Regions from separate parts of the Brevibacillus sp. HB1.2 genome, predicted to be linked through region 2. Evidence: riboswitches for the same ligand, from Rfam matches in the RefSeq annotation. Region 2 holds a riboswitch; the other holds the start of a gene.
What was found. A riboswitch is a leader RNA that binds a small molecule or an ion and turns the genes downstream of it on or off. The one in region 2 is predicted to bind S-adenosylmethionine.

Region 1: linked by a shared signal. The riboswitch ahead of HPY28_RS22370 (2,3-diketo-5-methylthiopentyl-1-phosphate enolase) and the one ahead of HPY28_RS06935 (aminotransferase class I/II-fold pyridoxal phosphate-dependent enzyme) in region 2 are both predicted to bind S-adenosylmethionine.

The regions. Positions count from the first base shown of each region.
Region 1 is NZ_JABMIU010000011.1:149,885-165,662, forward strand. It holds gene sppA (signal peptide peptidase SppA) at 1-696, shown strand, start outside; gene HPY28_RS22315 (RDD family protein) at 727-1,218, shown strand; gene HPY28_RS22320 (CAP domain-containing protein) at 1,335-2,345, shown strand; gene HPY28_RS22325 (hypothetical protein) at 2,411-2,569, opposite strand; gene HPY28_RS22330 (MFS transporter) at 2,703-3,887, opposite strand; gene HPY28_RS22335 (ABC transporter ATP-binding protein) at 3,916-6,000, opposite strand; gene HPY28_RS22340 (ABC transporter ATP-binding protein) at 6,020-7,762, opposite strand; gene HPY28_RS22345 (GNAT family N-acetyltransferase) at 7,901-8,473, opposite strand; gene mtnA (S-methyl-5-thioribose-1-phosphate isomerase) at 8,574-9,614, opposite strand; gene mtnK (S-methyl-5-thioribose kinase) at 9,611-10,840, opposite strand; SAM riboswitch class I at 10,976-11,121, opposite strand; gene HPY28_RS22360 (anti sigma factor C-terminal domain-containing protein) at 11,218-11,385, opposite strand; gene HPY28_RS22365 (sigma factor) at 11,319-11,570, opposite strand; SAM riboswitch class I at 11,701-11,877, shown strand; gene HPY28_RS22370 (2,3-diketo-5-methylthiopentyl-1-phosphate enolase) at 11,964-13,178, shown strand; gene HPY28_RS22375 (2-hydroxy-3-keto-5-methylthiopentenyl-1-phosphate phosphatase) at 13,175-13,843, shown strand; gene HPY28_RS22380 (methylthioribulose 1-phosphate dehydratase) at 13,847-14,503, shown strand; gene HPY28_RS22385 (1,2-dihydroxy-3-keto-5-methylthiopentene dioxygenase) at 14,517-15,029, shown strand; gene HPY28_RS22390 (Ger(x)C family spore germination protein) at 15,082-15,778, opposite strand, start outside.
Region 2 is NZ_JABMIU010000002.1:416,070-431,847, forward strand. It holds gene HPY28_RS06880 (class I SAM-dependent methyltransferase) at 1-684, opposite strand, end outside; gene HPY28_RS06885 (hypothetical protein) at 778-1,851, shown strand; gene HPY28_RS06890 (CapA family protein) at 1,865-3,121, opposite strand; gene HPY28_RS06895 (MBL fold metallo-hydrolase) at 3,216-3,863, opposite strand; gene HPY28_RS06900 (hypothetical protein) at 3,927-4,427, shown strand; gene HPY28_RS06905 (hypothetical protein) at 4,481-5,020, opposite strand; gene HPY28_RS06910 (hypothetical protein) at 5,103-5,549, opposite strand; gene HPY28_RS06915 (DinB family protein) at 5,687-6,163, shown strand; gene HPY28_RS06920 (PhoH family protein) at 6,499-7,833, opposite strand; gene HPY28_RS06925 (YhcN/YlaJ family sporulation lipoprotein) at 8,036-8,638, shown strand; gene HPY28_RS06930 (trans-sulfuration enzyme family protein) at 8,663-9,850, opposite strand; gene HPY28_RS06935 (aminotransferase class I/II-fold pyridoxal phosphate-dependent enzyme) at 9,847-11,010, opposite strand; SAM riboswitch class I at 11,105-11,224, opposite strand; gene HPY28_RS06940 (pyridoxamine 5'-phosphate oxidase family protein) at 11,299-11,757, opposite strand; gene HPY28_RS06945 (DUF5665 domain-containing protein) at 11,895-12,236, shown strand; gene HPY28_RS06950 (hypothetical protein) at 12,246-13,625, opposite strand; gene HPY28_RS06955 (hypothetical protein) at 13,816-14,091, opposite strand; gene HPY28_RS06960 (YlaH-like family protein) at 14,102-14,428, opposite strand; gene HPY28_RS06965 (glutathione peroxidase) at 14,660-15,133, shown strand; gene typA (translational GTPase TypA) at 15,201-15,778, opposite strand, start outside.

The DNA of each region.
Region 1 (15,778 bases), on a different contig from region 2:
GTGAAAGCCGTGGTCCTTCGCATTGATAGTCCAGGGGGAGAGGTCGTGGCTACCGATGAACTGCACAGACGCTTGCTGCGGCTCAAGCAGGTTCGCAATCTTCCTATTGTCGTCAGCATGGGTTCCACAGCAGCCTCAGGCGGCTATTACTTGGCCACAACAGGCGATGCGATTTTTGCCAATCCCAACACACTAACTGGCAGCCTCGGCGTCATTTTCAATCTGTTTAACTATAGTGAAGCTGCGAACAAGCTAGGTGTACATCAATACGCAATCAAAAGCGGACGCTTCAAGGACATCGGCAGTCCAGCCCGGCCACTGACGGACCCAGAACGGCACATTTTCCAAACACTCGTCAACGAAAGCTACAACAATTTCGTCGACGTCATCGTCAAGGGCCGCAACCTCTCGCGTCAGCGCGTGCTGGAAATCGCTGACGGCCGTGTCTATTCTGGTGAGCAAGCAAAACGCCTGGGGCTCATCGATGAATTCGGCGATTTGGAGGAAGCGACACGCTATGCCCTCTCTTTGTCTGGAGAGAAAGAAGCAATGGTCATACGCTATGCGGACCAACTCTCCATCAGCAAGCTGTTATTCAGTATGAAGCAGTACTGGTCGAATCCTGATCCGCTTGGTCTCAATCGAATATGGGACCGCCAAAGTTCACCTCGCCTGCTGTATCAGTTCATGCCTTAGCCTGTTAAAACAAAAAAGGAGTGGCTTCTTATGAACCAGCTTCCCGACGAAGAAAAAGCACATGATCCTGATTCCCTTGATCCATATTCAGAAGCCCAACCACAACATTTGTATGCTGGCTTCTGGATTCGTGTGGTGGCGTCGCTCCTTGATTCGATGTTCTTGATCGGCATTAGCTACCTCATTTTCAATCCATTACGACGTTTTTTTGCCGTTCCATACGCCTCTTTTCATTTCATCGATTTGGTAGAGGCGTTGTTTGATCTCCTCTATATGATCTTGCTGACCTGGTGGTCCGGACAAACCTTGGGAAAGCTGATCACAGGCATCCGTGTCATCAGTGCCAGACAGGCGCGAGGCAATCTGTCTGGCGGACAGGTATTTTTACGAGAAGTCATCGGCAAATTCCTCGCTTCACTCGTATTCGGATTGGGCTATCTATGGGTTGCATGGCACCCACGTAAGCAAGGCTGGCATGATCTGATCGCCAAAACGTATGTCATCCGGGATCGTCGACCATAACCTCCGCTCTATAGCGGGGGTTTTATTTTTGCATCCTTGGTCCCTATTTTTGTAGGAGCTTCCTGCCGATACCATTACCAACAAGGCAGATCCTATCCAACCGAGGAGGAAGATACATGCGAAAACAGAAAGTAACCAGCATCCTCGCCCTGAGCCTTTCGCTGGCTCTGCTCGGCCACGTTGCCCCTGTCCTTCCTGTTTCAGCTGCATCTGCTGCCCCTCAAGCAGCAGGCGTTAAAACGAATGTCGTTTATAACCTTCAGCTAGGAATGAGCACCGCACAGGTAGAACAAACAGTAGGCAAGCCTGCCCGCATTGATCCAAGTCATACGGGCGTGGAATGGTGGATTTACAATCAAGATTTGAACAACTATATTCAAGTCGGCATGCAAAACGGCAAAGTCGTGACGTTGTTTACCAATGGAGCCAAGCTGAATCTGAATGGCATCACGATTGGCTCTACTACAAAAGACCTACAAAACAGCTGGGGTGCACCGCAAAATACGCTGACGATCAACCCGAGTCTGCGTATCCAAAAAAATACTCTTACTCATCCGACCTATCTCCAAAACAATCAGGCGATCACCTTCTCTATTGATCAGCTGGGTGGAAATAAGGTCGCAGGAGTGCGCATCTCTACTCCTGAGCATTTTGCCACTATTGCGATTGGCTTGATGTATCCCATTTCCTATACGAAATTACCTGAACTGCCGAAACTGACAGACGCACAGATGAAGCAGGCAGCGCTCGCATACGAGAAACAAAATTTGGACTTGCTCAACGTGGCAAGGCAACGTGCCAAGCTGCCCGTTATCACGTGGGATGAACAAGTTGCAGCAGTGGCCAGAGCACACAGCCAAGACATGGCCCAGAATAACTTTTTCAACCATACCTCCCCATCTACGGGAAGTCCGTTTGATCGTTTGAAGCAAGCCAGCATTCGTTACAGCGCAGCTGGTGAAAACATTGCCTACGGACAGCTAGACGGGATCGAAGCCCACATGAGCTGGATGAACTCCGCAGGGCATCGTCAAAACTTGCTCTCTCCAAATTTCAAGCAGCTCGGTGTCGGTATCGTTATGAAAGATGGCCGCCCATATTTCACCCAAAATTTTGTCACCCGCTAACACTACAGCAAAAAGACACGCCTTCGTAAGTGGCGTGTCTTTTTTTCGTGAACACAAGGGCAAAGCTATGGCTGCGAAGTTGCATTTGTAGTAGCAGGTGCAGGTGCAGGTGCAGACGGTGTCGGAGCCTGGCCGTCATCTGAGAAAAACGGGATGATTACCAGACTGAGCACGAAAAATAAGATCCAGGCAATGCCTCTTCTGAAAATGCATGGTGTCAGCATCGGGTAACCCCTTCCAATCATGCTGTTCTACTTACTATTCATACGCTTCCCACCTTGATGCCCGTTTATGCTTTTTTGGGCAAAAAAAAAAAAGCCTCGCCAAAAGCTTGGCGAAGCTTATCCATCCTTGTTTTTACCCCTGTTTTTGCAAGGGCATCGAATACGTCTGTTCTTGGGTTGCCTTTTGTTTGAAAAACAGGCAAGCTGCCGCGAAAACAATGAGCAGCGATCCCATCAGCCAAAAGATCGTCCACGGCTCCCACACGTCCATCAGCAGGCCATTCACATTCGGAGCCAAAATACTGGCGACACCAAAATTGACGCCCGCGATAATTCCTGCGGTAGGAACCATCGATGCTGGTAAAATATCTGCCGAAAAAGCCAAGCCTAACGAGTAAAAGGAACCGACAGCCGCTCCAGCTATAGCCAACAACAGCATCATCAGCCATACGTTTTCACCTGCAAACGGGAACAGGAAGAAGGCCAATCCCCCTACAAGCGCACACGCGAGCATGACCTGCTTGCGACCTATACGGTCACTCAATGCCCCCAACGGCATCTGCAAAATAATACTTCCCACGACAAACGACGGAAGGATCAAGGAAACCCATTCAACAGACAAGCCAGTACGCAAAGCATAAACGGGAAAACTGCCGTTGAGCGACGTCTCCATGAATCCGAACAAAAACGAAGGAATCAGCGCCAACCAAGCAAGTCGCAAAACAAATGCGTATTTGTTTTGCTTCTTTTCCGTTTGTTCGATCTGTGCAGGGAACTCATTTTTGATCCGGGATAATAATAAGAAGGCAATCAGATACAGAACGAGCAAGCCTCCAAAAGGTACCCAAATCCCCAAATGGAGCACGCTTAAGCCTAATGGACCAATGCTAAAGCCCACGCCATATGCCAGCCCGTAAATGGAAAGATCGCGTCCTCGATTCTCGGGAGCTGCGATCTTGGTCACCCACATTTGGCTGGCGTAATGTAAACCACTATCGCCCACTCCCATCAGTAAACGTAATACGAACCAGATCGCCAAATGGCTGAACATCGGGATGAGCGCTGTTGCGATCGTCACCAACAGCAACCCCCATAATATTGTGGATCGGTATCCAATGCGCCGCAGTGGGATTTCCAAAAATGGATTGACCATGACCATTCCAATATACAAGGCGGCGGCGTTGAGTCCATTCATCACGGATGAAACACCTTGTTTTTCCAATAAAACCGTTAGCATCGGGATCGTCAAGCCTTGGCTTAACCCCGCAATGCCGACAACCAAAATCAACACCCAAAAGGTGTAACGTGACTGTGACATGGTGTTGTTTCTCCTTCCTAGCTCCCTACTAAGCACTCTCTACGGAAGCACTCCCCTGTTGAAGCTGATACATTTTTTGATAAAGACCATTTTTCACCATGAGTTCATCATGTGTACCTCGCTCCATGATTTCTCCACGGGACAAAACAAGAATCTGGTCGGCGTGCTGAATCGTCGACAATCGATGAGCAATAATGAATGTCGTCCTACCTTTTGATAGTACATGCAACGCTTCCTGAATGGCTAGCTCTGTTTCACTGTCAATGCTTGCCGTTGCTTCATCCAAGATCAGCATCGCGGGATCAGCAGCCAATGCCCGAGCAAAAGAGATCAGTTGGCGTTGGCCTGCGGATAACGTCATGCCTCGCTCGACGACTGGTTCGTCATAACTGCCCGGCAGCTTGGAAATGAATTCGTCAGCACGTACCGCTTTTGCCGCCCGCTTCACTTCTTCATCCGTAATCGTATCGTTGTACATGCGAATATTGAATCCAATGCTTCCCGTAAACAAGAACGGGTCCTGCAAAACCAGTCCGACATGACTGCGCAGCGAGTGCGTATCAATCTGTCTCATATCTTGCCCGTCGATCAAAATGCTCCCTTTCGTCACCGGATAGAACCCGAGCAGCAAATTCATCAAAGAGCTTTTTCCCGATCCAGTGTGCCCTACCAGTGCAATCGTCTGACCAGGCTGCGCCGTAAAAGAGACGTTATTCAAGACGTAATCGTCACCCTGATAAGCAAAAGATACGTTATCAAAAACAACCTCTCCACGCGGGCGCTCGATTTGTGCACCAGCTTCTCTCTTCTCCGTAGTCTCATCCATAATTTCGAAGACGCGCCCCGCTGAAATGGTCGCCTGCTGCATTTGTGACAACCGATTCATGATCATGTTGATCGGCTCGAAAAAACGCCCCATGTAATCAACAAAAGCAAAAAGCGCACCAAAGGAAATTGCGCTGTGGAAGGAACTCGAGCCGTAATACCAAACGATCAGGGTCAAGGAAATTTTCCAGATCAGATCTACCGCTGGGCGCAAAAGCAAGGATTCGAGATTAATTTCTTTCATCCGCACCTTGAAGTAGTCTTCATTTACATCAGCAAACTCCTTTTGCACACCTTTCTCCCGACGAAAAGCCTGCACGATCGTCATGTTCTGGATCATTTCATTGATCGTTGTATTCATGTCACCGAGCTTTGCGCGAATCACCGCATAGTAGCGAGAACTGTACTTTTGATACACGTAGACTAACAGTACGAGCACTGGCACCGTCAAAAAGCAGAAGAGAGCGAGCTCAGGCTGCAAGATGTAGAGCGCGATCAAGATTCCGATCAAATAAAGACCATTCTGCACAAACGTCGCGAGTACACTCACATATAGCTCACGAATGGCTTCTGTATCATTGCTCACACGGGAGACAAGCGCACCGACTGGCGTTTTGTCAAAAAAGGCAACCGGGAGCTTTTGCAAATGGATAAACAGCTTCATCCGCATTTGCTGAATGATGCGCTGCGCGATCTTTTGCAGCCACAAAATCTGGACGTAGTTGAAACCAGCTGAGAGCAAGATCAGTGCTCCATAACCTGCGGAAAGCCAGACAATGGGCAGGACATCCCCTTGATACATCGCCTTGACTTCCTCTGCGGTCAGCCGAATGCCTGTGGAGGTCATCTTTTGACCTGATTGATCCTTCGTTGTTACCTCGAAGCGTTCCCTGCCGTTTTCGGGCGTAATTGGGGTGAATTGCTTCTCCGTGTTTGGATTCACCTTGCCGGAAACCAAGTAATAGGTCGTGCCTTCTGTCAGCACGGTTCCTTCTTTTTGACGGATACTATCCAAAGCAATACCCGTCTTTGCTGCAACATCTTCACGAATATAGTTCGTACTGTTCAGTGAGGCGACCTGCCCCGCTGCTTGTGATGGCACTTCGTCCAGTTGATACCAAGGCTTTTGGATCGCTAGGATGTGATTATCGATTATGACCTTGGCTAAAAAAGGACCCGCCAACTCTGCACTCGTTCCCAGCAAGAGCAGGAACAGCGCGCCCAGTATTTGCTTTTGAAATGGCCTGGCGTACTCGGTCAAACGCCCCCATACATTTTCTTTGCTCATGAAACGCTTTCCCCCTCTCTCAACCAGCCACATCCTGTTCCATTTGCTGACGACGATACTGCTCTGCATACCAGCCGTTGCGCTGCATCAGCTCGTCATGTGTCCCCCGCTCAACGATCCGTCCCTCATCCAGCACGAGAATCAGTTGTGCATGCTGTACGGCAGACAGACGATGAGCGGTAATAATCGTCGTTTTATCTGCGCGCTCCTGTCTCAGATGACGCAGGATACTCTCCTCAGTCCGCGCATCCACAGCCGATAAAGAATCGTCGAGAATCAAGATACCCGCATCCATCAAAAGAGCGCGCGCAATGGAAATACGCTGTTTTTGCCCACCGGAGAGGGTGACCCCCTTCTCTCCAACCATGGTTTGCAATCCAACTCTGAATTGCGCCAGATCTCTCTTCATCTCCGCAAGCTCCAACGCATGCATCACGTCTTCGGTCGTCGCTTGTGGTTTCCCAAATGTAACATTTTCTGCAATTGTCCGTGAGAACAGCAAATGCTCCTGAGGCACATAGCCGATTTTTTCTCGCAGCGTATCGAAAGCAAGTCCCTCAATCGGGATGCCCCCGATAAACAGAGCTTGTTCCTTCATCTGATATTGATGCAATAAAGCACGGCATAGCGTCGACTTGCCGCTTCCTGTCCGTCCGACAATCCCAAGCGTCTCTCCTTCGCCCAAATGAAACGAGATGTCGGTGAGCGCCTGCTTGTCAGTCCCCGGATACGTAAAGGAAAAATGGCGTGCTTCTACGGTATTGGCGATTTGGCTCGTGACCGGATTCGCTGCCTCCGTCACATCTGGCTGCTCCACCATTAGCTCTGTAAAACGCTTGTGGGAAGCACCACCGCGCTGCAACACATTGACTAGCCAACCAAAGGCGAACATCGGCCAAATTAAAAGTCCCAAGTATAAATTGAACGCAACCAAATCCCCTAAGGAGATGACGCTGGTGAACACCAAATACGTCCCATAGCCCAGCCCGATCAAAAAGCTGAAGCCAATAATAATCGCGATTGTCGGCTCGAACAGGGCGTCGATCCGCGAAACGCTCACATTTCGCTCCAACGTTTTTTCACTGACCCGGCGATATGCCTCGATATCGGCCTTTTCTTGAACAAATGCTCTCAATACCCGAACGCCCGATACGGATTGTTGAACATGATCATTCATCTCTCCGAAGGCTTCCTGCGCTAAGTAAAAGCGCTCATGTAGCAACCTTCCATAGTACGCTGTTGACCAAGCCAAAAACGGCATCGGGATCAGTGCAGCAAGCGTCAGCTTCCAATCAATCGCGGTCACCATGACGCCCAGCGTTAACAAGGTCATGAACAACGCATCGACAAGCGTAAGCACTCCTGTACTAGCTGTTTGTTCAATGGCAGGAATGTCGTTGGTAGCGACGGCCATCAGATCCCCACTGCGTTTGCGATGAAAAAACGACGGGGTCATTCTCGTCAAATGGGCAAACAGTCGCTCGCGCAACGTCCTCTCCAGTATCAGGGCTCCCCCATTTAACAAGAACCGCCAGAGAAACCGCAATCCATACAAGCTAACACCCAAAACGAGCAAGATGACCACTGTTTGCGTCAAGTCAGCGTTTGTCAGGGAACTGTTGCGAATCGAATCCACCGTGTCCCCGATTAATTTCGGTGGCCAAAGCATGAGGACATCAATAATAAACAACACAGAGATTCCAATGACGTACCGTTTCCAATAGGCACGGAAAAACCAAGATAATTGCCGAAGTGTCTGCATGTAAATCACCTCTATTTATTCAAACCTAACAGCACGACTAAAAAAGGGCTTGCGAATCACACGCAGCCCTCTTGATCTGTCTTCACCATCGTAATTGACAGAATTTTCATTGTCAATCGAAGCATACAGTTCAATCTACTATTTTTTATCGGTTTTCCAGTCCAGCCATTCCTCTTTTAGCAGGCTGTAAGTGGCATGATCCACGTAATGATCGTAAAGGAATTCATTCCGGCGGAGTATCCCTTCCAGTTGAAACCCTAATCGTTCCGGAATTGATCTGCTCTTATCGTTTTCCGTAGCAGCCTGAATCGTTACTTTTTCCAAATCCCATGACCCGAAGATCAATACGTCCAAGTAGGTCGCCACTGCTTCTGTCATCAGGCCTTTGCCTTGAAATTGTGAACCCAGCCAGTAGCCAATAGACGTCTTTTTGTTGATCCAATCCACCGTATGTACGCCGACTGTACCAGCCAGACGTCCTTGGTACCAAATGCCGTAGTTGATGCCGCGATTATCGTTGTACTGATGGATCGTCGCTTGGATGAATTGGCGAGAATCCTCTACCTTCTTCGTATAATTCAGCCACGGCAGCCATTCCATAAGATTCTCCCGGTTCGAATCCGTAAGCAAAAATAACTCCTCAGCATCTGCTAATTCTAATTGTTTCAAGTACGTATCTTCATTGATTGCTATCCGTTGAATCGTTTGCATACGAATCTCCCCTTTTCTTGGATATTTTACTGGAAAACGCCAAAATGAGCAAAAAAGCGCCCGCCAGCAACAGCAGGGCGAACGCTTATCAATCATTCTTTTATGGTTTGCTATTGCCGATCTCTTCCGGCTTGAAAATACCTGTCTCCGTGACGATCGCTGTAATGTACTTCGCAGGCGTTACATCGAACGCAGGATTGTACACCTTGATATCGTCTGGAGCTACCTGTTTGCCCAAGCCATGGGTAATTTCCTCAGCTGGACGCTCTTCAATCGGAATATCTGCGCCTGTCGGTGTATCTAGATCGACGGAGGACAAGGGAGCTGCCACGTAAAAAGGAATGCCATGAGCTTTTGCCAATACTGCTACCCCATACGTGCCGATTTTGTTGGCGACATCGCCATTCGCTGCTACGCGGTCTGTACCCACGATGACAGCCTCTACTTTCCCTTGGGACATAACCATCGCCGCCATGTTATCGCAGATCAGCGTCACATCAATCCCTGCTTGCTGCAATTCGAATGCAGTAAGACGAGCGCCTTGCAGGACAGGACGGGTTTCGTCCGCGTACACCTTCAGGTTCCAGCCGCGTTCCTTTGCCAAATAAAATGGAGCGGTAGCCGTACCGTACGCTGCTGTAGCCAATGCGCCTGGATTACAGTGCGTGAGAATTCCCATACCGTCATGCAACAGAGAGAGCAGATGCTCTCCAATGGTCCGGCATACTTCAGCGTCTTCCTTTTGAATCGTCAGTGCTTCATCGAGCACAGCCGCCTTCAACTCGGCAATCGACGCTCCGCTTTCTTTTTCAACACGAGCTTTGATGCGATCCAACGCCCAGAACAGATTCACGGCTGTCGGACGGGAAGAGCCCAGGTAGTCTGCCTGCTGGTTCAGTTCCTGCCAAAACTCGTCGTAGTTACTCGCTTCACTGCCACGAATACCAAGGTAGAGCCCGTAAGCCGCCGCCATGCCAATCGCCGGTGCGCCTCGTACTTCCAAGCGACGAATGGAACCCCATACTTGCTCGGAGGTAGTCAAGTTCAAATAGATCGTTTCTACTGGCAGACGCGTCTGGTCAAGCAAGACCAATGCGTCATTCTCCCACTTAACAGGTGCCAATTGAGTGCTGGTTGTCATACTGTTGTAGCCTCCTGATAGTAACGTTCGGTCACAGTGCGTACGATGTCCGTGATATCTGTCGATTCGTCGATGCCGCCGCGACCGAGAATCAGCGCTTCTCCAATCGAGAGAGCCAGACGCTCTGCTTCTGCGCGAGTCTGGTCGTCTTCAATGGCATTCAGGTCCGCTACGCCTGCCAAGCCGATGACACGGCGCAAGATTTTGCATCCGGCATAGCCTGCTGTATCCTGAATCAAGCGCTTCACGTAGCTTTGCCACAGTCCCTCGACATGGGCGCTGCGCTCTTTGGCTTGCTTGTGCCAGAGCTGAACGAATTGCGAAACGAATTCATTCCAGACATCCTCGACCGTTTCCAGTAAGTATTCGCGGTACGCTTCCCGTTCTCCTTGATCTTTTTGCAAACCGTGCTGTCCTGCGTAGTTGAGCAATAGATTGGCAATGACCGCCCCGATGTCAAAACCGATTGGACCGTAGTAAGCGAACTCTGGATCGATTGCTTTCAAGCTGTTTTCCGTGATGAAAATACTTCCCGTATGCAAGTCACCATGCAGCAGCGCTTCCGAGCGCGTAAGGAAATCGTATTTCAGCTTGGCGATTTCCAGCTTCAGCGGCCTGTTGTTCCAGATCGCCTCGACTTCCCGGCGAATCAACGGGTTGAAGTCGTTGGTAGGCGCATTTTCATACGGATCGGTAAAGACGAGATCTTCCGTGATTTTGCATAATTCTGGATTTATGAATGTTCCGACTAGCGCTTTTTTATCGTACGGATGCGCGCCCAGATCGGAGGTGAAGAACAAGGTTTGCGCGAGAAAACGACCAATTTGCTTCGCGAATAGTGGGTACCGCTTTCCTTCGATCAGACCTTTGCGCATAATGATGTGGTCCCCGACGTTTTCCATGACAGTCAACGCAAGTTCCCCATCGAAATGATACACCTGCGGCACCAAGTCTGGAACGTATTTGTGCTGAATGCGGAGTGCCTCGCTCTCGATACGAGCCCGATCAATCGTAAGTGGCCAAGATTCTCCCACGACGCGGGCAAAAGGCAGTGCTTGTTTGACAATGACGCTCTTACCGGTTGCCAGCTCCTGAATGTCAAAAACCAGATTGAGATTGCCATCCCCGATTTCACGGCTGGTCAGCTCTGCTCCTTCGCTAAAAAGACCCGGTATTCCTTTTACGTACTCCACTGCTTCCTGTTCAGTCAATGCGCGATATGCCATGATTCCAAAACTCCCCTCTACGTATTTTTCCTCTATCTCTACTTGTTTTGTTTGAGTACCTGGAGCAATAAAAAGACCTCTTTTCCCGAAGAAAAGAGGTCGCTGTCGTCACGTGTAAGAACCGTGTTGATGTCCCCCTTATCTTCCAGACTACTTTTGTTTCTGCAGGAATTAGCACCGTGCATGTCGCCTGTCAATCAGTCGCTTCCTCGCGTCTGAATGGCGTCATGTCGGTTGCCGGGTATCATCGGGCCAGTCCCTCCACCTTCTCTGGATAAGGTATCCAAAACGTATTCGGTTTTTGATTTAGTTTGAATCATACAACCAACGCTTCCACGATGTCAACACCCTTTTGTGCAAAAATTCGCACCTTGCTATCAGTAGCTGTATTGTGTTCCCAATGCCGCAGGTCGCTCCAAATTCCACCAGTCTTTCTTGCCTAGAAACGCTGCTGTTATCGACTTTTCGGCCTTGAGCTTCAGCAGTTCTTTGGTAGGTCCGGTGAGGACGGCTCCGTAGATTCGCACTCCGTTTTGAACAGCCAAGGCCGTACTTTTTCCCCACGGTAGTCGTCCAAGGAAGAGTAGGCGCGACAAAAGGTTTCCTGTGTCAGATCCTCTGCCAGCCTCTCATCTCGTGTCAGCCAGAAAAGATAGCGGTACATATCGTTTACATGCAGCCGGTACACATCCTCCAGACCTACTTTCCCAAGCCGTTCACACCCCTTCATCCCTTACCACGAAGGAAGTGCCAAATAGTTTCACCTTCGTCTCATTTTTCTTCTAACCTGCTGCACATTCTCTGCAAAAACAAGGATTGACTCCTGACAATGAACGTCATATCATGGGGGAAACGAATAACTCTTATCGCGAGCTGGCTGAGGGACTGGCCCTATGATGCCCGGCAACCGGCGCTATACCATGAATCGTACGCGGATGATGCGTACCTTGGATAGCGAAACGGTGCTAATTCCAACGGATAAGAGTCGAGATAGAGCCTCTTTGGCTTGTTTCGGCTACTGACCCGAGAGATGAGAGGAGACGAGACGCTTTCATAGTCGACAACCGCCTCCCCGCTCAATGGGGAGGCTTTTTTTAATCATTCAAGGAGGATGAGACGTACCATGAGTGAACAACGTATCCTCGTCACCTATCTCACACAAGCGAAAGACTTGAACAAGAAAGCGCAAGCCATTGCTGTCGGCATGACAGTCGGTTCCTGGACGGACCTGCCGCTTGCCAAGCAAGCTGAGCTAGCGCCGTATCTGGGTGAAGCCGTGAGTGCGACACCGCTTGCGACACTGGAAAACGGAGAAACACGCGGTTTGATTACCGTCAGCTATCCGACCCGCAATTTTACAGCAGACATTCCATCCTTGTTGACCGGAATATTCGGCAAACTGTCTATGGATGGCAAAATTAAGCTCGTCGACATCGTTTTCCCTGACTCATTCCTTCAGGCTTTTCCTGGACCGAAGTTCGGCATTGATGGTCTGCGCGAACGTTCAGGGGCACATAACCGTCCGCTCTTGATGAGCATTTTCAAATCGTGCCTGGGCCTTCCTTTTGATGACCTGAAGACGCAATTCCGGGCACAAGCCTTGGGCGGAGTCGATCTCGTGAAAGATGACGAAATCTTCTTTGCAGATGATCGCGCTCCTTTTATCGAACGGATCAAAGCGTTCAAGCAAATCGCCCAGGAGACAGAAGCCGAAACAGGCAAGCCCGTCCTTTATGCAGCCAACCTGACTGGACCAGTGCATGAGCTGAACGAAAAAGCGAAACGTGCGGTAGATGCAGGTGCTGACTGCCTCTTGTTCAATGTGCTGGCCTTTGGATTCGATGCCCTGCACCGTTTGGCAGCCGATCCCGATGTACGCGTACCGATCATGGCGCATCCAGCATTGGCAGGCGCTTACTATCCATCACCTGACTACGGTATCGCCACCCCGCTTCTGCTCGGAACCTTGATGCGCGTAGCTGGTGCAGATTTGGTACTCTTCCCATCTCCATATGGCAACGTCGCCTTGGACAAGACAGAAGCGTTACAGCTCGCCAAGCACTTGACCGACCCACTGAATGGTGTGCGCCGATCCTTCCCGGTTCCATCTGCCGGCATTCATCCTGGGCTGGTTCCACAGCTTTATCAAGACTTCGGTCTGGATCAAATTGTCAATGCAGGTGGTGGAATCCACGGTCATCCCGGTGGAGCAACCGCAGGAGCGAAAGCATTCGTCGCCGCGATTGAGGCTGTCACCGCAGGCCGAACACTGGAAGAGGCTGCCGCAGAATCGCAAGAACTGGCGATCGCCCTGGAAAAGTGGGGTGGTGCACGATGAGCAAGAAGCTCGTCCTGTTCTGCGATTTCGACGGAACGATTACCGAAAAAGACAACATTGTAGCGATTGTCCGCAAGTTTGCTCCCCCTGAGTGGGAAGCCTTGACGGAGCAAATCCTTTCGCAAAAAATAAGCGTTCAAGAAGGGGTAGGCAAGCTGTTTCAACTCTTGCCCTCCTCCTTGCGCCAGGACATTATCGATTTCATTGTCCAAGAAGCGACGATTCGCCCGGGATTTGCTGAATTCGTGAGCTATTGCCGCGAAGAAGGCATTGAGCTGTTGATCACGAGTGGCGGCATCGACTTTTTCCTGGAGCCTATCCTGGCACCCTTCGATCTTACCGATGTACCGATCTACTGCAATGGCAGTGATTTCAGCGGAGAGCGCATCACCATTACGTGGCCCAACGCGTGCGATGAGCATTGCACGAACGGCTGCGGCATGTGCAAGACGACAATCATCCGCCGGTACGATCCAGCAACCCATTTCCGCATCGTCATCGGCGACTCTATCACTGATTTGGCTGGAGCCAAAATCGCTGACTATGTGATTGCCCGTCACTTCCTCGCTGACAAGGCGGAAGAGCTGCAATTGTCGCATAGCAAGTTTGCCACATTCCACGATGTGATTCGCATTTTACAGCAAGTCCAACAGGAGGTCGTCTAATTCATGACTGCAACACTCGAACAACGTCTGGATGCCTTTCGCCGTCTGGATGACGCCAAGCTGACATTTGCCCGCCGGGATTGGTTTCCCGGCACCAGCGGCAATCTCTCTATTAAAATACAAAACGATCCCTTGCAATTTGCCGTAACCGCAAGCGGCAAAGACAAAACCAAGCTGTCCCCCGAAGATTATCTGGTCGTAGATCAAGACTCGCGTCCGGTGGATGAAACTACGCTCAAGCCTTCCGCGGAAACGCTCATCCACGCCGTCGTCTACAAATCGTTCCCGAAGGCGGGTGCTTGCTTCCACGTCCATACCGTGTGGAACAACCTCATTTCCGAGCTGTACTTTGGACAACGAGCCTTCTCCATTCAAGGACAAGAGCTGATCAAGGGACTCGGAATCTGGGAAGAAAACGCGCGCATTACTGTTCCGATTGTTGAGAACTTTGCCGATATTCCGACCTTGGCTACCGAAATTGAAAAAGTGATCACACCAGAAGTTCCCGGCGTACTCATCCGTAACCACGGTATCTACACGTGGGGCGGCAATGACTTCGAGGCCAAGCGCCACCTGGAAGCTTTTGAATTCCTATTCGAGTATCACGCCCGCTGGCTGCAATTACGCCAAGCAGTCGTGTCCACTACAACCACCAATTAAGGAGGAATAAACGATGGCACAAATTCGTTTTCACGACAACAATGAGTACATCTCAGCACCCGAGGAAGTTGTCTCCTTCCTGGACACCCAAGAGATCATTTACGAAAAATGGGGCGTGGATCGCCTTGATCCAAAGCACCGTGATAACTACAGCCCGACAGACGAGGAAAAACAAGAGATTCTCGACACCTTCAAGTCAGAAATCGATGCGATCAGCCAACGTCGCGGTTACTTGACAGCGGACATCATCGTCCTCTCTGACAAAACGCCTAACCTCGACGAGCTGTTGGTGAAATTCAAGGGCGAGCATCACCACACAGACGATGAGTGCCGCTTCTGCGTCGATGGTCACGGTATTTTCGCCATCAAAGGCAAAGATGATCGCTACTTCGACGTCGAGCTGGAGCCAGGCGATCTGATCTCCGTACCGCCGAACTACCGCCACTACTTCACCCTGATGGACGACCGCAAAATCAAAGCGATTCGCCTGTTCGTCACTCCTGCAGGCTGGGAAGCAATCTATTAATAACGAACCCCTTGGCATTTACTGATTGCCAGGGGGTTTTGTCTTTCACCCTTCACTTTATGACGCCATTTCCCTTAATCGATACGTCAGGCTTGATTTCAACAGTGGCATTGGAAAAGGCTTTCGTCCAATCATCCTCTACCTTTTTGTATTCCTTATATTCATAGGCACGCGCATAGAGACCAAACCCAAATGGGTCTACACCGATTTCCTGGCATTTCTTGATTAACTTCGTGTAATCCTTCTGTAACTCGTCACTGATCATTCGCTCCATCTTTTTGTAGTCCTTTTTCATGTCGTACGGAAACATTCGCTCCGATATGGACACTCGCAATTTGAAATGAACGTCAAAATGAAACCGACCGTTCTGATAGGATGTTTTCACTTTTTTTTGGACGCCCTTGATAAAAAAACTGATCCTGTCTTTCACAATTTGATTGTGTTCGTTCGGCTCTTTAATCGGGATGGTGACGGACAGTTCCCCTTGTTTTTCATGGAGCAGCGTTTGCAAAAGAATGGTATCCCGCGGTTCTATCGAGCCTGCGTACGTTCCATTTTCTTTTAACAAAGTCGTCCCCATTACCTTGACCGCCTTCTTTTCTTTCTTCAACTCAGTCAGGGTAGGCGTCATCCCTTTTTCAAACATTTGCCGATGGAGCTCCTGCGCCCTCGTCTTTACCGTCAGATTTCTGCTATTGGCTGTGTCTATCAGCTTTGTAACATGAATGGACAGACGAGGCTTGTCCTTT
Region 2 (15,778 bases):
TTGTGCGGCTTGCTCCATCGCCATATTTATCTCGATCCGCATGCCGATTGGCAGCTTCAAGTTTAGCTCGCGCAAATATTCCTCAAGCGCTGGTGTCATATCCCCCAGACACTCTTCCAATCCATCCTCGCCAACACGCACCCATACTTCCTGCCAGCCGGATCTGGTTTTCTCCACAATATGTACTGGAAATGCGTCCAGCCATTCATTCGAGAAAATAACCCCTTCTATTTTTTCATGCTTGGCAGCTTCATTCACAGAAGAATACCAGCGCTTTGGACCCTCGTGCCACTGGAGCGCCTCCTGCTGCATTTTTCGGTGATAAGGACTCGCCTCTATCAAAATGATCGTCAGCTCTTTGTATACCTCTGGCTTGCTCTCACGGATGTGCTCCAGCATGTGTCGGCAAACAGCCCCGGTGCCACCACCGATCTCAACGAGCACAGGCGAAGTAATATCCGACTTCTCCCACAATGCCAAGATTGCATCTGCGATTGTTTCCGCAAAGACAGGATGCACCGATGCACTCGTATAAAAATCTCCCGCTTTGCCTACTTTGGGTTGTTCGACCATATAATATCCATACGTGTCATGATAGAGGGCCAACTCCATAAAGCGCGCGAACGTAATCGCTTTCCCTGGTTGGCTTGCTATTTCCTCGCGAATCAGTTCGATCATCGTCATAAGCTCTTCTCCTGCTATCCAAATTCAACTAGATAAGGCTATAATACGAAAAGAAGCATACAATATGGAAAGGCAAAAGCAAAAGGTGAAATCATGCGCAAATTTCTTCTCGTCTTGTTCCTACTTGTATGTCCACTGACGGTATTCGCACAGGAAGAGCCCTCTACTCCTTTGGAGCAGCTCATCCTGCAGCAGCATTTTACACAAAAAGAGCTGGAGCGAACCCTCACCTTACTCAAGGAAGAAGAGACGCGGACATACGGGGAAATCGCTCAAATGGATCTCGATTTGCAACGACAAAAGCTGGTGATGGAAGCGACACAACGCCGGGCCGGTGAGGTAGCGCGGGCCTATTACATGGGCGAGCGTACTAATCTTCTGACGTTACTATTAAATGCGGAAAATTTCAATCAGTTCTTATTGATGTACGACTTCTACGAGATCTTGTACGAGCGTGACATGTCTCGACTAGAGTCCTATCATACTGAGCGCACCAAGCTCACTGCGATGCAAACCGACAAAAAGAATCGATTGGACCAACTTCAAACGCTGCGAAAAAAATACGAGCTTCAATTAGCAGAAATGCTCGCTGTTGCCGCTGAAAAAGAAAAAAACGTACAAAAGCTGGATAACCCGACAGTTGTGGAATCCATGATGAATCACTTGATTTTAGACTGGGAAAAACGTGGTTTGCCCGCATTCCAGACCTTCTTCGGAATGCTCGCGCAGGTGATGGTTCAAGTTCCCGAGTTGGCGACGCCGGATCGAATTCAGTCGGAAGGTCTCCTCAAGCATACACTAACCATCAATCAGACTGACTTCAACAATTTTCTGATAGAGAAAGACGCCTTGTTTAAACAATCCCATTTCGCCTTTGAGGATAACAAGCTGACCGTGGAAGGCACGTATGATCAGATGGAGCTAAAGCTCGTTGGTAACTATGAGCTCGTCTCACCTACCCATCTCAAATTCCACATTACCGAGCTGTACTTTGACGGCTTTGCCTTGCCTCAATCGACCGTGGAGGAAATGGAGGAAGCGTACGATCTCGGATTTTATCCGGAGCTGATCTCCCCCAACATCCAAGTGCAAGGCATCACGCTGATGGACGAAGAATTAAAACTCCAGCTACAATTCAATCTTCCATTTGGATTTGGAAAGAAGTAAAGCCAGCTATTTGTTAGCTGGCTTTTTTCTTGGAGACAACCTTATTGACATGAACCGGCATTTCCTTCTGCAATTGTGTCATGTACTGGATCGCTTCTTTCGTCAGCGTAGGGTATTTCTGCCCCTGCTTCAGCTTCTCCAATGTTTCTGACACCGGGTAAATGACATAGTTGCGCTTATTATTTTTCCGATAAAAATGAACGTAGGTCGGAATCATTTCAGCACTTTCGATGCTGGCCTCTCCTGACTCATTCTTGTACAGCACAAGCTTCAGGATTGCGCCAACATCCTTGTAGTCCCAACGCTGCGCAGAGATGAAATTGCCCAACGAATAGGCGATCAGTCCTTTGTGTTGACGTCCATCTTCGAGGGTAACCGTCTTCCATTCATAAGGTTGTACCACATGTGGATGCGCCCCCAAAATCAAATCCGCTCCAAATGTTAGAGCTTGCTCGGCGGTGTTGATTTGTTCAGGACTAGGCATGCGTTGATACTCATTTCCGAAATGAAGCGCCACTGCAACCAGATCGGCTCCTTTTTCTCTTGCCCGTGCGATATCTTTTTTCATCAGCGCAGGCGAAATCAGATTGACCAGATACGGCTTGCCTTCTGGAATCGCGATTCCATTCGTTCCGTACGTATACGATAGCAAGGCTAGCGTGAATCCGTCCTTGGTCAACAACAAGGGCTCATCTCGATCCTCTGGACTGGCAAACGTTCCCGTGTGCGGAAGACCGGCTTCATCGAGATATTTGATGGTTTGCAGAACCCCTTGTTCTTTGCGGTCCATCGAATGGTTATTCGCTGTCGATACCGCAGTAAATCCAAATTCCTTCAACGAATGTGCCAGCGACTCAGGAGAATTAAACATCGGATAGCCTGAGTATTTGGCCTTGCTACCGCTCATCGTTGTCTCAAGATTGCCGATAACCCAGTCTGCCTCACGGAACATCGGGATGACATTCGGGAAGAATCGTTGAAAATCATAGCTTTTCGTCGCTGGGTCCCAGACGGCATCCAACTGCTCCTGATGCATCATGATATCCCCAACAGCAAGAAGGGAGATACGCTGTTCCGGAAATCTTGATGGCAAAGTCGGAGGTTGTGTCTCCTGATGATTGGGCGCTGTCTGCGGTGGTGTTGCGGGATCAGGCGCTTTCACGTTGGGAGCTTGGTTGGTCTTATCTGCTTGGGCGATGGGTGCTGCACACCCAACCAGACTCGTGCAGGCGATAACGAGAATGAATGCCCATTTCCATGTTCGCTTCATAATGAATAGCTCCTTTAGTAAATGGTGACCCCTTCCTTTTCTCCACCACCTGACAAAATCCTCTCCCATATTTTATAAAGAATGATGAAGTGACTTAACGGAGCATGCCTGTGACAAACGGATTGTACGTTTTCTCGTAGTCGATCGTCGTCTTCGGTCCATGCCCTGGATACACAATGGTTTCATCATCAAGCTCAAACAGCTTGTCTTGGATACTGATCATCAGCGTTTCGTAATCTCCTCCGAAGAGATCCGTACGCCCGATGCTTTGGTTAAACAGAACGTCGCCACCGAAGCAGTGCTGGCCAATGACAAATGAACAGCTGCCTGGTGAATGCCCTGGCGTATGCAGCACCTGAATGTGAAAACCTGCCAGTTCCAGAGTCTGACCATCCTCCAGTTCGTGCTCGGCCCGCTCACATACGATGAGTTCAGGCAGATTCCAGCGTCGAGATCCGTTGAGATCAGGATTTGTGAGCCATTCCTGCTCCAGTGGATGAATGTAAACCGGTGCTTTTGTCAATTCTCTTACTTGGTTGAGACCACCAATATGATCCAAGTGGGCATGCGTCAAAAGGATGGCAACGACGTTTTTATTTGCGAGAGCACGAAGCAACTGATCTGGCTCCATACCAGGGTCAATCACAATGGTTTGATTGGTATCGGTGTTTGTCACCACATACGCATTGGTTTGAAATGCTCCCAACGCATAGGATTCAATGGCAAGATTTTGATTCGTCATAGGAAACCTCCTTGATTTTTTGATACGATAGAAAAAACACGCTTGCAAACATGGGGGTATGACATGCGCCATATGTACGGAATTGAACTGAATGTACCAGCCGGGAAGCTCCCTGGCTTCTATGCTCAAGTCATACATAAAATCGGAGATCATGTCAATGTCTTTGATCGGGACAAACTGCTTTTTATTTTAGAGAATCAAGCCGAACTGGAGAAGCTGGAAACCATTTTGGAGAAGTCCAACATGTTAGGCGATGCCTTTTCCCTATTGCTGCTCCCGTCAGCAACCACAATCGATCAACTCGATGATATCGGTTTTGTCTCCCAAAATGAACATTTGTATGTATATGCAGATCAAGTTGCCATCGTAACGCTCGGGGCTCCATCCCATTCAGAAGATCAGTGGGCTGCTACGGAGCAACTCCGTGAGCACATTTTAGGCGTAATACCCGAAAATACACAACAACCCGAAGCCTACCTGATCGATCAAAGCTTGATTCCACTGGCAGAGGGAATCGCGAAGGCTTATCAAGTGAAGCTCGTTTGGCACCATCCGACTAAATGAATCCTTTACACGCAAAAAAGGGAGTTCCTCATAAGCGAACTCCCTTCTCCTTTTTACGATGATTTACGATCAAATCGGAACCACGCTACTTGATTGTCCACAAGACCAAAATTGGCGGTGTATTTACTGCCCTCATATACCACTTCTTGTTCGCCTTTACTTTTTCCGTACAGCTTCTCTAGCTGTTCAGCACTGTCAAACATGGTGAGTCCTCGGTATGTTTTGAATTTTTGCCCGTCCTCACGCGGAACTCCTCCCAGCATGATTGATGTCAATTCACCTTTGTGGACTTTGATCATCATCTGGGTCTGATCAACCAGCAGCATCCCCATCACAGCATCTCCCGCACCCTGCGACATCTGCTCTACCGTGTAGCTTTGCCTTGTCACCATATCCATAAAATCAGCTTTTGTCGGCTTCAAAATATCCATCGCTTCTTTTATGTTCTGCCCGAGATACATGCCGTTGACTCCGTATTCCTTTTGATTTTCAGAGTCAAATGTAGCAGTTGGTTCCGACTGGGCCGAACACGCCGCCAAGACAACAACTGTTAATACCCAAACTGCAGTCATTCGCAAACATTTCCACATCATTCACCTGTGCCCACCTTTGCTACCACTCTTTTGGTTATCTTAGCTTATCTGGCAAGCATCGGGCAACCATAGGGAGACGAGCTTATTCTCGTGTTCCGCTGACTTTGCGGCGCGGTCGATTAGGCGGCAGATTGCTGTCCACCGATTGTTTGAAGCTCTCTAGTATTTTGAGGAGTGATGCGAAAAAAGGCGAACCAAACACCGCTACAATTCCCCACATCCAGGTTCCTAACTGCCACGAATTTTTTACATAAGCGGATTCAGCACCAGTTAAAATGAGAGCTGGATCCAGACCAAGCATGCCAAAAATGACACCAGCAGCCAATACGGAAATAAGCAGATTGAAAAAGCGCTTGTAGTGCATCAGTCTAGCAGCGTGATACTGATCTTCCCAGCAATTTTCTTTCGCCTCATAGTCCGTCGCCAAAAAGGGAACGACTGATTTAAAAGCTTCCGTGACACCTGCTGCCGCGCTGGACACCGCTGTTATATAAATCAAAAAAGAAATAGATGAATCCAACGTAACCATCATGCTTCCCCCCTTTGTACATATGTATGGAGATGGAGGGACAACTTGCAAATTTTTTACAGTTTGTATATTTCCCCTTTTCTGTTTATACGGTAACATGTTGGTGCATGTAAATATGAGGAAGGGCAGGGATTGCTATGCAGGACTTTTCTTTTGTATGGAATCAGTACGACTTGATTCGCGGAATGTTTTTGGCGAGATTGACGGAAATAACCGAGGAAGAAGCAGACGTGGTTCCAGATGGCTTTAAAAACAACATTCGCTGGAATCTTGGTCATATTCTCCTGACACAAGATTACTTGCTCTTCGGATCAGAAGGAATGAAATGTCCTCCGTATTACGCAGCCATGTTTGCTCCAGGAACCAAGCCTGCTGATTGGCAAAAAGAAGGACCTTCCCTCGAGACCTTAGCTGCAGAGCTAAAAGAACAACATGTGCGTATTAAAGAAGAATTGCATTCCCGATTGAATGATCCATTGCCAAAACCGTTTCAGCTAGGAGACAAAGGTACTATGCATACTTATGGGGAAATGATGGTCTTCACTCTTTTCCATGAAGGGATGCACATCGGATGTATTTCGTCATTGCGAAATGCGATCACAGCTGCTAAATAAGGAAAATCGGACAAAAACGCGGGAATTTATTATCCGCGTTTTTCTTTTTGCCTCCGAATCTGCAAAAAATGAAAACCGCTCCAATGAGGAGCGGTCCTTGTCGAGCCCGAATTGCTTATGGGGTTCTACCGGTTATTCTCTTTGGCTCTTCAACCTCCATCGTAGAGAAAAGTAGCTAAAGGAATCGGTTAATCTCCATACGACTTTCGTCGATTGCTTGATCATGATTATCCACGGATCTTCGCCTCCTGCAAGGCATTTCGCCGTTTACTTACATGAATCATCGGGCTCGACAAAAATAGTATGACCTCCTCGCTGTTTTTCATACATCCTCTTTACAATAAATCTGCGGCCAGCTGTGCAAGCACACTCCGTTCGCCTTTTTCCAACTGGATATGTCCAGCCAGCTTTTGGTCTTTAAATACTTCTACCACGTAGGTTAAACCGTTGTTGCTCTCATCCAAGTATGGATGATCAATCTGCTCAGGATCACCCATTAGTACAATTTTCGAGCCGTCCCCTACCCTCGTCAGGATCGTCTTCACTTCATGCTTTGTCAAGTTTTGCGCTTCATCAATGATAATAAATTGTTCGGGGATGGAGCGCCCACGAATATACGTCAAAGCTTCCACCTGCAAACTACCCATGCCTGCCAAAATTTTATCCAGATCACCTGGGCGCTTTGTGTTAAACAAATATTCCAAATTATCATAAATCGGTTGCATCCACGGTCGAAGCTTTTCTTCTTTTTCGCCGGGCAAATAACCGATGTCTTTTCCAAGCGGAACGATAGGTCTTGCCACTAACAGTTTTTTGTATTTTTGCTGGTCCTCGATTTGCAGCAGGCCCGCTGCTAATGCCAGCAAAGTTTTTCCTGTACCGGCCTTACCGGTCATGGTTACTAAAGGAATATCATCTCGTAGCAGCAATTCGGTTGCCATCCGTTGCTGTACGTTACGGGCTCGGATGCCCCAAATCGGATCATCATCTGACACAAGCATTTCTAACGTTTTTCCGTCCGGGTCGACCTTTCCAATCGCTGAAATAGATGGGTTGCATTCGTCCTTCAGCACTAAAAATTGATGAGGGTAAAAGCGATAGCGTGGAAAACAGGAGGCCAACTGCAGCTTTCTTGTCGCGTAGTAGTTCTTGATGATATCGGACGCTACCATCATCTTCTGATACCCCGGGTAAATACTGGAGAACTCCCCCACAACTCGATCCGAAAGAAAATCCTCTGCGGAAATATTCAATGCATCAGCCTTGACTCTCATGAGAGCATCCTTACTTACCAAAATGACCGGTCTTGGCTGTGGTTTTCCGTTTTCCTCCTCCTGTAAGTTTAGTGCGACCGCCAAAATGCGGTTGTCATTACTCATTTCTGTGAATTGTTTCTGAAGGCGGTGGAAAGAGGAATGATTCAGTTCCACCCGAAACAACCCGCCTGTTTCTAGGGTAATACCAGTGTGCAATTGCCCCAGCTCACGAAAACTGTCAAAGAGCCGAGATACGTACCGAGCATTGCGGCCAATTTCATCCATGTACCGCTTTTTGGAATCGATTTCTTCTAATACGACAGCTGGTATGACTATTTCGTTGTCAGCGAAAGAAAACATCGCCCTTGGATCTTGCAGGAGTACGTTGGTGTCCAGTACGTAGATTTTCTTCAAAATCTCGCCTCCTATTACCCTTCTTATATACCCTATGCAATTTTTGGAGGGATGCTCAAGTGCGGCGACGTGATGTACTACAGTCTATGTTCAGGTAGACAGAGATAGACGACCCATTGGCAGAATGAAAATCGGCAGCCCAGAACAAAATACTTGTAACCCTGCCCTCCTCAAGAAGGAAGGCAATACTGGGAAAGGGAGAATGCCTGTGAAACGGATCATGATCTGCTGCCTCGGTTTTAGCTTGTTGCTTACAGCATGCATGTCGGGCAAAAATCCACCAGCCAATCAGGCTGCACAGCCGAAGCATGCCACTCATACGCAACGCGTTCAGCAAACAGCTCCTGAGCCTGCTTATAATCAATCTTCTCAAGCCACCGCTGATCGTCTGGCCCAACTGGCAACACGTGTGAAAAGGGTACACAGCGCGACTGCTGTGGTCTTGGGTAAATATGCTGTAGTCGGTATTACTGTAGACCCGAATTTGGATCGCCCAGAAGTCGGCGTCATTAAGTATACGGTTGCGGAAGCACTGAAAGAAGACCCTCAAGGAGCGAACGCTGTCGTAACCGCAGACCCTGCCGTCGTACAGCGGTTACGGGAAATGAGAGATGATATTCGTCGCGGCCATCCTGTTGCCGGTATTACGGAAGAGTTGGCGGATATCGTAGGTCGGATCATTCCCCAACTGCCGCGCAGTGTGCAGCCTCGCGATGAAACACCTTCTCAAGTAAAAGAAAAACGCATGCACAAAGAGCCGCAAGGACAAAACAAAATCAACGCAAATCGTACAGGAACCCCTTAAAAGAAAAAGAGGTATCCCCCGGATTTAAGCCCGGGAGAATACCTCTTTTTCTTTATGGACTGGTGCTTCAGATGGCAAATGATCCAAAGCTTGCTTCAAATCTGCTACCAAGTCATCGAAATCCTCTAAGCCAGCTGACAACCTGATCAAGCCATCTGTGATTCCCCTTGCAGCTCTTTCCTCAGCAGGCATCGCTGCATGTGACATCGTAGCTGGGTACGAGAGAATCGTTTCCACTGCCCCGAGGCTGACAGCCACAATCGGCAATTTTACACGATTAAACAATGCTTTTGCTCGCTCCCGACTCCCTACATCAAAAGAAAGAACAGCCCCATGACCAGTCGCTTGTTGTGTTTGAATCAGATGACCAGGATGATCCTCCAGCCCTGTATAGTAAACGCGGCTTATTTGTGGATGCGATGACAACCAGTCGGCCAAGCTCGCGGCTGTTTTCGTGCTGACATCTAGTCGGGCTTTCAATGTTTTGAGTCCACGCATCACCAGCCAGCAGTCCTGCACACCCAAAATCGCTCCCATGCCATTCTGGATAAAGTAGAGCTGCTCCCCTAACGCAGCCTCCCTGGTAACGGCCAGGCCAGCCACGACGTCGCTATGCCCTCCAATAAACTTCGTTGCACTATGAATGACCACATCTGCGCCAAGTTCCAATGGCCGCTGGTAATACGGGGTAAGGAACGTATTATCGACAATGACGAGCAAGCCGTGCTCCTTTGCGATACGAGAAACCGCTGCAATATCTGTCACCTTTAAGGTGGGATTGGAGGGGGTCTCCAGGTAAACCCCTTTCGTTGCCGATGTAATGGCCGCACGAACGGAATCTGTATTTGTTGCATCCACGAACGTAACGGAGATGCCCATTCTCGATAATACCTTGGTCAAAAACCGAAACGTGCCACCGTATACATCTTCCGCCACTACAACATGGTCTCCAGCTGAAAACAGCATAAACACGCTGGAAATGGCAGCCATGCCAGATGAGAACGCGAAACCGCGTGCGCCTCCCTCCAGAGACGCAATAGCTTCCTCCAAAGCCTGCCTGGTCGGATTCCCTGACCTGGCATAATCGAATGTACCTGGCTGATCGATATCAGCCTGATGAAACGTCGAAGCTTGATAAATCGGAACCGACGACGCACCTGTGAACGGGTCAATGCAAGTCGAACCGTGGAGGATCTTGGTTGCAAAATTCATCGTACACTCCCCCCTACGACCAAACTAGCATTCAATGCCTGAAACAAATCGGCTACGACATCATCTGGATGCTCGATGCCAACCGACAGTCGCAACAATCGATCACAAACACCGACATGCTCTCTGACTTCTTGCGGGATATCGGCGTGAGTCTGCGTTGCCGGATACGTACACAATGACTCGACACCACCCAGACTTTCCGCAAAGGACACGATTTGCAGATTTTGCAGGAACAATCCCACCTGCTCTGCATCGTGTACGCGGAACGATACCATCCCACTATGCCCAGTTGCTTGTTGCACCTGTATCTCATGCCCCGGATGCTCTGGCAGACCTGGATAAAATACCTCCGCCACTGCCGGATGCTCACGCAGCTTTTTCGCTACAATCAAGGCATTGGATTGATGACGATCCATCCGCAATGCCAATGTTTTCATCCCGCGCACGAGAAGCCAGCAATCTTGTGGTCCAAGTACAGCACCGATTGAATTGTGCAAAAACCGGATTTTTTCCGACAACTCTCCCCCTTTTGTTACGATGAGTCCAGCCAGTACATCGTTATGTCCTGCCAAATACTTGGTTGCACTATGTAGAACGATATCTGCACCAAGCTCCAGTGGGCGTTGACAATACGGGGTTAAGAATGTGTTGTCTACAATCGTAAGGAGACCATGCTGTTTCGCCAATTGCGTTACTGCTCGAATATCGGTAATCTGCATGAGCGGATTGGTTGGTGTCTCGACGAAGATCGCCTTTGTCTCAGGGCGAATCGCATTTTTGAGTGCACCAATGTCACGCAAATCCACATACGAAAACGTCAGACCATAGCGAGAGAGCACTTGCTCGAACAATCGATAGGTTCCCCCGTACAGATCGAGTGAAACGATCAGATGATCCCCTTGGGAAAACAAGCCCATGACGGTATGAACAGCAGCCATTCCTGAGGCACAAGCGAAACCTGCATCTCCTGATTCCGCTTCAGCGATGGTCTCCTCCAAAATAGTGCGAGTAGGATTAGCTGTGCGTGTATAATCGTATCCAGTGCTCTGGCCCAAGGCCGGATGGCGATAAGCCGTTGCATAGTAAACAGGAAAGCTCACCGCCCCTGTTTTTTCATCTCTGCCTACTCCCGCCTGAATCAATTTCGTTTCCAAATTCATGTCTGTTTCTCTCCCTCCAATAGTGTACGAGGGCATCAAAAAAGCCCTCTTTCCTCTGAAAGAAGGCTTTGTTTACGTCACCGTAAGCAAATCCTTCTCATCTTTCAGAGTTTGATAACTCTGCAGGAATTAGCACCATTATCTCCCTGATAAAATACAGGTGATTGGTTGCCGGGCATCATCGGGCCAGTCCCTCCGCCGCTCTGGATAAGAAGATTGCTATTCAATTTGATTGACCCTAATACTAAAGGATCGGCAGGATTCTTGTCAACAATTTATTTCCACCCGTTAATTTACATCTTTCAAGGCGGTCATCACTTGATTGTCCAGCTTCGCTGCCGCGTTTTTGTCATACGTCTTTTCATATTGTGGTTCTACGGAAATACGGGAACCGTAAAACATAATATCACGAACAGCCTCAATTTTGATTTCTGCCATGGCCAGCTTGAGCGGAACGCCTTCCAGTCGGTCTGTTTTGACAGAAGCACGACCATTAATGGCGAAAGACGAGCCGGCACCGATCAAATGCAAGACAACTTGCGGTTCCTTCGCAATATTAGCCAAAATACGTGAGCGATTATCCACGGCAAAACGAATCGTATCGGCGGTGACAGCATACGTCCAGGACAAGGAGCTGAGCGATGGTGCTCCTGACTCATGGTCTACTGTGCCCAAGGTAACAAAACGCTCCTTTTGCAAGAGCTTGAATAAATCTTCGGAAAGAGATTGGGAAACAGTTTCAGCCATTTCAAAGCCTCCTAACAAACGTTTTGTACGTTCATTTTACCCTTCGCCTAGCTGATAGGCAAACGTTTCCTCTTCACCTTGATTCTGGTTGTCTTTTTCCCTAGACTGGTAGTAACGATACCGAATGATGGAAGGGGATGGACAGCTTGTCGCCTACAGACCGCCTCATGCAGCAAATTGATCAAGTCCTTGAAGAGCTTCAGGAAGTTCGGAAGGTAAATGAGCGGATGCATAAAATTGCGATGTTCCTGGAAGATATCCGACTAGCAGATGTGATCCAAAATTACACAGCCCCGCGCAAGCTGCTCTGGATCAATTTCCTCGCAGGTCTTGCCCGGGGTCTGGGGTTGACGATTGGTACTGCTATCGTTTTGGCTTTCCTCGGCTCCCTCTTGACGCAATTTCTTTCCATCCCCATTCTGGGGGATTACATCAGACAATTGGTGGAGTACGTCGAGACTTACAAGCAGCGGCCTTAACGCTAGAGACTAGTCTCTGTCGTCGTCACGATCGTCATCTTCATCGTCATCATGATGTTTGTCGTGCTTTTTCCAATAGCCATACGCGTTGCCGTTGGGATGCTTATCTTTCTGCTTCCCTTTTTCTTTTTTCTTTTTGTCATCATCATCGTCTTTATCCTCATCTGTTGGCTTCACAGGCTCGACAATGACTTTTGTGCTTAATGCAACGTCATCTTTCTTAACCAGCTTATCATCTTCATACAATGCGAATTGAATGGTTTTGGCACTAAAGGAATGATTCTTGTACGACAATGTCAGCGAAAACTCGCCTTTGTCATTTGGCTTAATCTCTTTTTTCTTCCCGTCAGGAGCGATCACATACAATTCAGTGTCGTCCTTTTTATTCCAGCCGCTTACTGTCCCCTTCACTTGAATGGACTTGGCGGCAGGATTGTTTACAGCAGTCGCCTTAATGGCATATACGGTCGCTTGATCCTTGTCAGGAGCGTTAACAATTTCTACCTGAACGGATTCGGAATCAACCTTCTTGCCATCCTCGTAAACCTCGATCAAGGCTTTTTGATCTTTTGCTGCTTGTACATCCTTTACTGAAACTGTGAAGCTGCCTACGCCGTCCCACAGCTTCTTCACGTTTGCGTCTTTTTTCACGCCATTATAGGTGACAGTTACTTTGTCTGCCCCTTGCTTGACAATTCCTTTTACTTTTAATTCCTTTTTCTTCGCATCCAATACAGACATGGTATGGATGATCATTTCCTTATCTTCTTCTGCTTTTGGTACGATCTTTACTTTTTCGCTATCGACCAGCTTGCTGCCTTCATAGGCACTCACAGTTACATACGGTTCATAGGATGCATCTGGAGCTTCAAAGCTGACCGTAAAAGAGTGCTCCTTGGTCGGAACGACTTCAATAATGTCGGAATTCGGCTTTTTCACAACCACCTTGGTGACATCCGAAGTCACAATCCCCTTTATGTACACCTTGTTATTTTCAGTCTTGGCATTTACGCTCACGATTTCTTCATCATTGTCTGTCAAGCGCACTTCCAGCCAAATATCGCCGTAGTACTCGTTGTAAATACGCTCCCACTCCGCTTTGTTTTCTTCCATATAGGTTTGCAGTTTCGTATTCAAGTTGATTTCTTCTACAATGATGTACAAGTGATCCGCTTGATTCTTCAAGAGCATGTTCAACGTGGTTGGATCATTTTGGGCAAGTTCTTTCAGATTGTAGCGCGTTACTTGTTTCCCTTCGTCATTCATGACTACCTTTGTGGCACTTGGACTAGCAATCGAGCTTGCATCGGCAAAAATTGGCGTCAAACAGCCAAGAATACCTGCAGCTGTCACCACTGCTAATACGGGCTTGGTCATGTACTTTTTCAATGGTAGTTCCCCCTTCTAGTCTGGCAAAATCCCCCTGGTTGCTTGGGGCATGAATATTGACGGGAAATCATTTTCAAAAGTTGCATCCTCCAAGAAACCGCGTCTTATTACCTACAAAAAGCGCTTGATACAAAAAAACTCCACCCAACTTCCGAATCATTTCGGCAAGTGGAGGGGAGTCTTTGTCCCTTTAGTTGCAGTTGTACTTGGGTTCGCCTTCAATCGCGGCCAATAAAGCTTCGACTGATTCAGCAGGGTATCGCACTTCCAAGGACTGTGAATCAGCGTTCCCAAATAGCACGTACCAGCTGCCTTCCTGACGATAGCCGATATCGCTAATTTGATGATCCTCTTGCAGCAATTGCAAGAAAAAAGCAGCTGTATCCAAAGCAGAGCGGTCTTCTGGTCGCGCATCGGCAACCACTTGAATTTGGAGCCAGTTAAAAAGTGCATCTTCACGCTTCACTCGGTTCTCCTCACTTTCGCCCAGTTTGCTCCGGCTTGATCCGTACCTTTACAATCACGAGAATCGCAATCGCTACGAACATTGCACTTTTCACAGGAAGCTGCACATCCAAAATAGCGAAAATGAGAGCTCCAGCAAACAAAAGGATGTACAAGAGCACGTTTTTCAAAATAGGCATACGGATACGGGTAGCAAAGCCAAGATAATAGACGATAATTAATTCCACAAACAAAATCCAAGCTCGATATTTATCAGCCCATATGCGAAAGCTGTCATATGCGGTGAGCTGATCTGGATTCGTTGGCACATAGGTTGATGCGATTTGTATCCAGTCCATCACTTATCTCTCCTGTCTTCAAGCGGTGAAACTCCTACCGCTTCACATGCCACCTCATAGGCGGAATGAAACGAATAGTCACTCCTTTTTTCTTAGGAAAACGCTATCTTTCTTACTTTATCAGGTGGTGGATTCTGTGTCAAAAAACGGTAGGCTCTTCCATGTTGCTGGCATGAATTTCGCCGTACATGCTATGATGAAGATATGTCAGTAGAAAAAGGTGGGAATAAGATGAGCTTGTATGATATTGCCGTCAAAACCATTTCCGGTGAAGAAAAGACGTTAGCTGCCTTCAAAGGGCATGTCCTGCTAATCGTAAACGTCGCCAGCCAATGCGGCCTTACTCCTCAATACAAAGGGCTACAGGAGCTGTATGAGCGTTATCAGGATAAAGGTCTCGTTGTTCTCGGCTTCCCTTGCAACCAGTTCGCTGGACAAGAGCCAGGAACAGAAGAAGAAATCGCAACGTTCTGCGATCGAAATTACGGCGTGACGTTCCCGCTGTTTGCAAAGATCGATGTCAATGGTCCTGATACTCACCCGTTGTATCAGTACTTGAAGGAACATGCCCCGAGCGAAGAAAATCCAGATATCGAATGGAACTTCGCCAAATTCCTCGTGGATAAAGACGGTCAGGTTGTAAAACGCATCAGTGCTCGTACTCAACCTGAAGAGCTCATCGCTGATATTGAAAGTCTGTTGTAAGGACAGCCCAAACAAAAACGCCACTTCATCCCAAACAGGATCAAGTGGCGTTCTTTTCTTTTCTATCTTACGCTTGCGGTTGTGCTTCATAGCGTCTTTGCTTCTCATAGCGCTCACGATCTGATTTGTTCAGATATTTTTTGCGCAGACGAACGGATTGAGGTGTTACTTCGCACAGCTCATCGTCGTTCAGATATTCCAATGCCTCTTCCAAAGACAACATGCGAGGAGCCTTCATTTTGACAGTCTCATCCTTGGTCGCAGAACGTACGTTGGTCGCATGCTTTTCTTTACATACGTTAACAACAAGATCGTTGTCACGGTTATGCTCGCCCACGATCATGCCCTCGTATACTTCTGTACCTGGGTGAATGAACATCGTTCCGCGATCCTCTACGGACATCAAGCCGTACGTGGTAGCTGTTCCTGTCTCGTGGGAAATAAGTACCCCTGCGTGACGTCCTCCTACCGCTCCTGGTACAAGTGGACGATAGCTGTCAAAAGAGTGGTTGAGAATACCGTAACCGCGTGTAATCGTCAAGAACTCTGTACGATATCCGATCAAACCACGGGATGGAATAATGAATTCCAGACGAACTTGTCCGAAGCCGTTGTTGATCATGTTAACCATCTCGGCTTTACGTT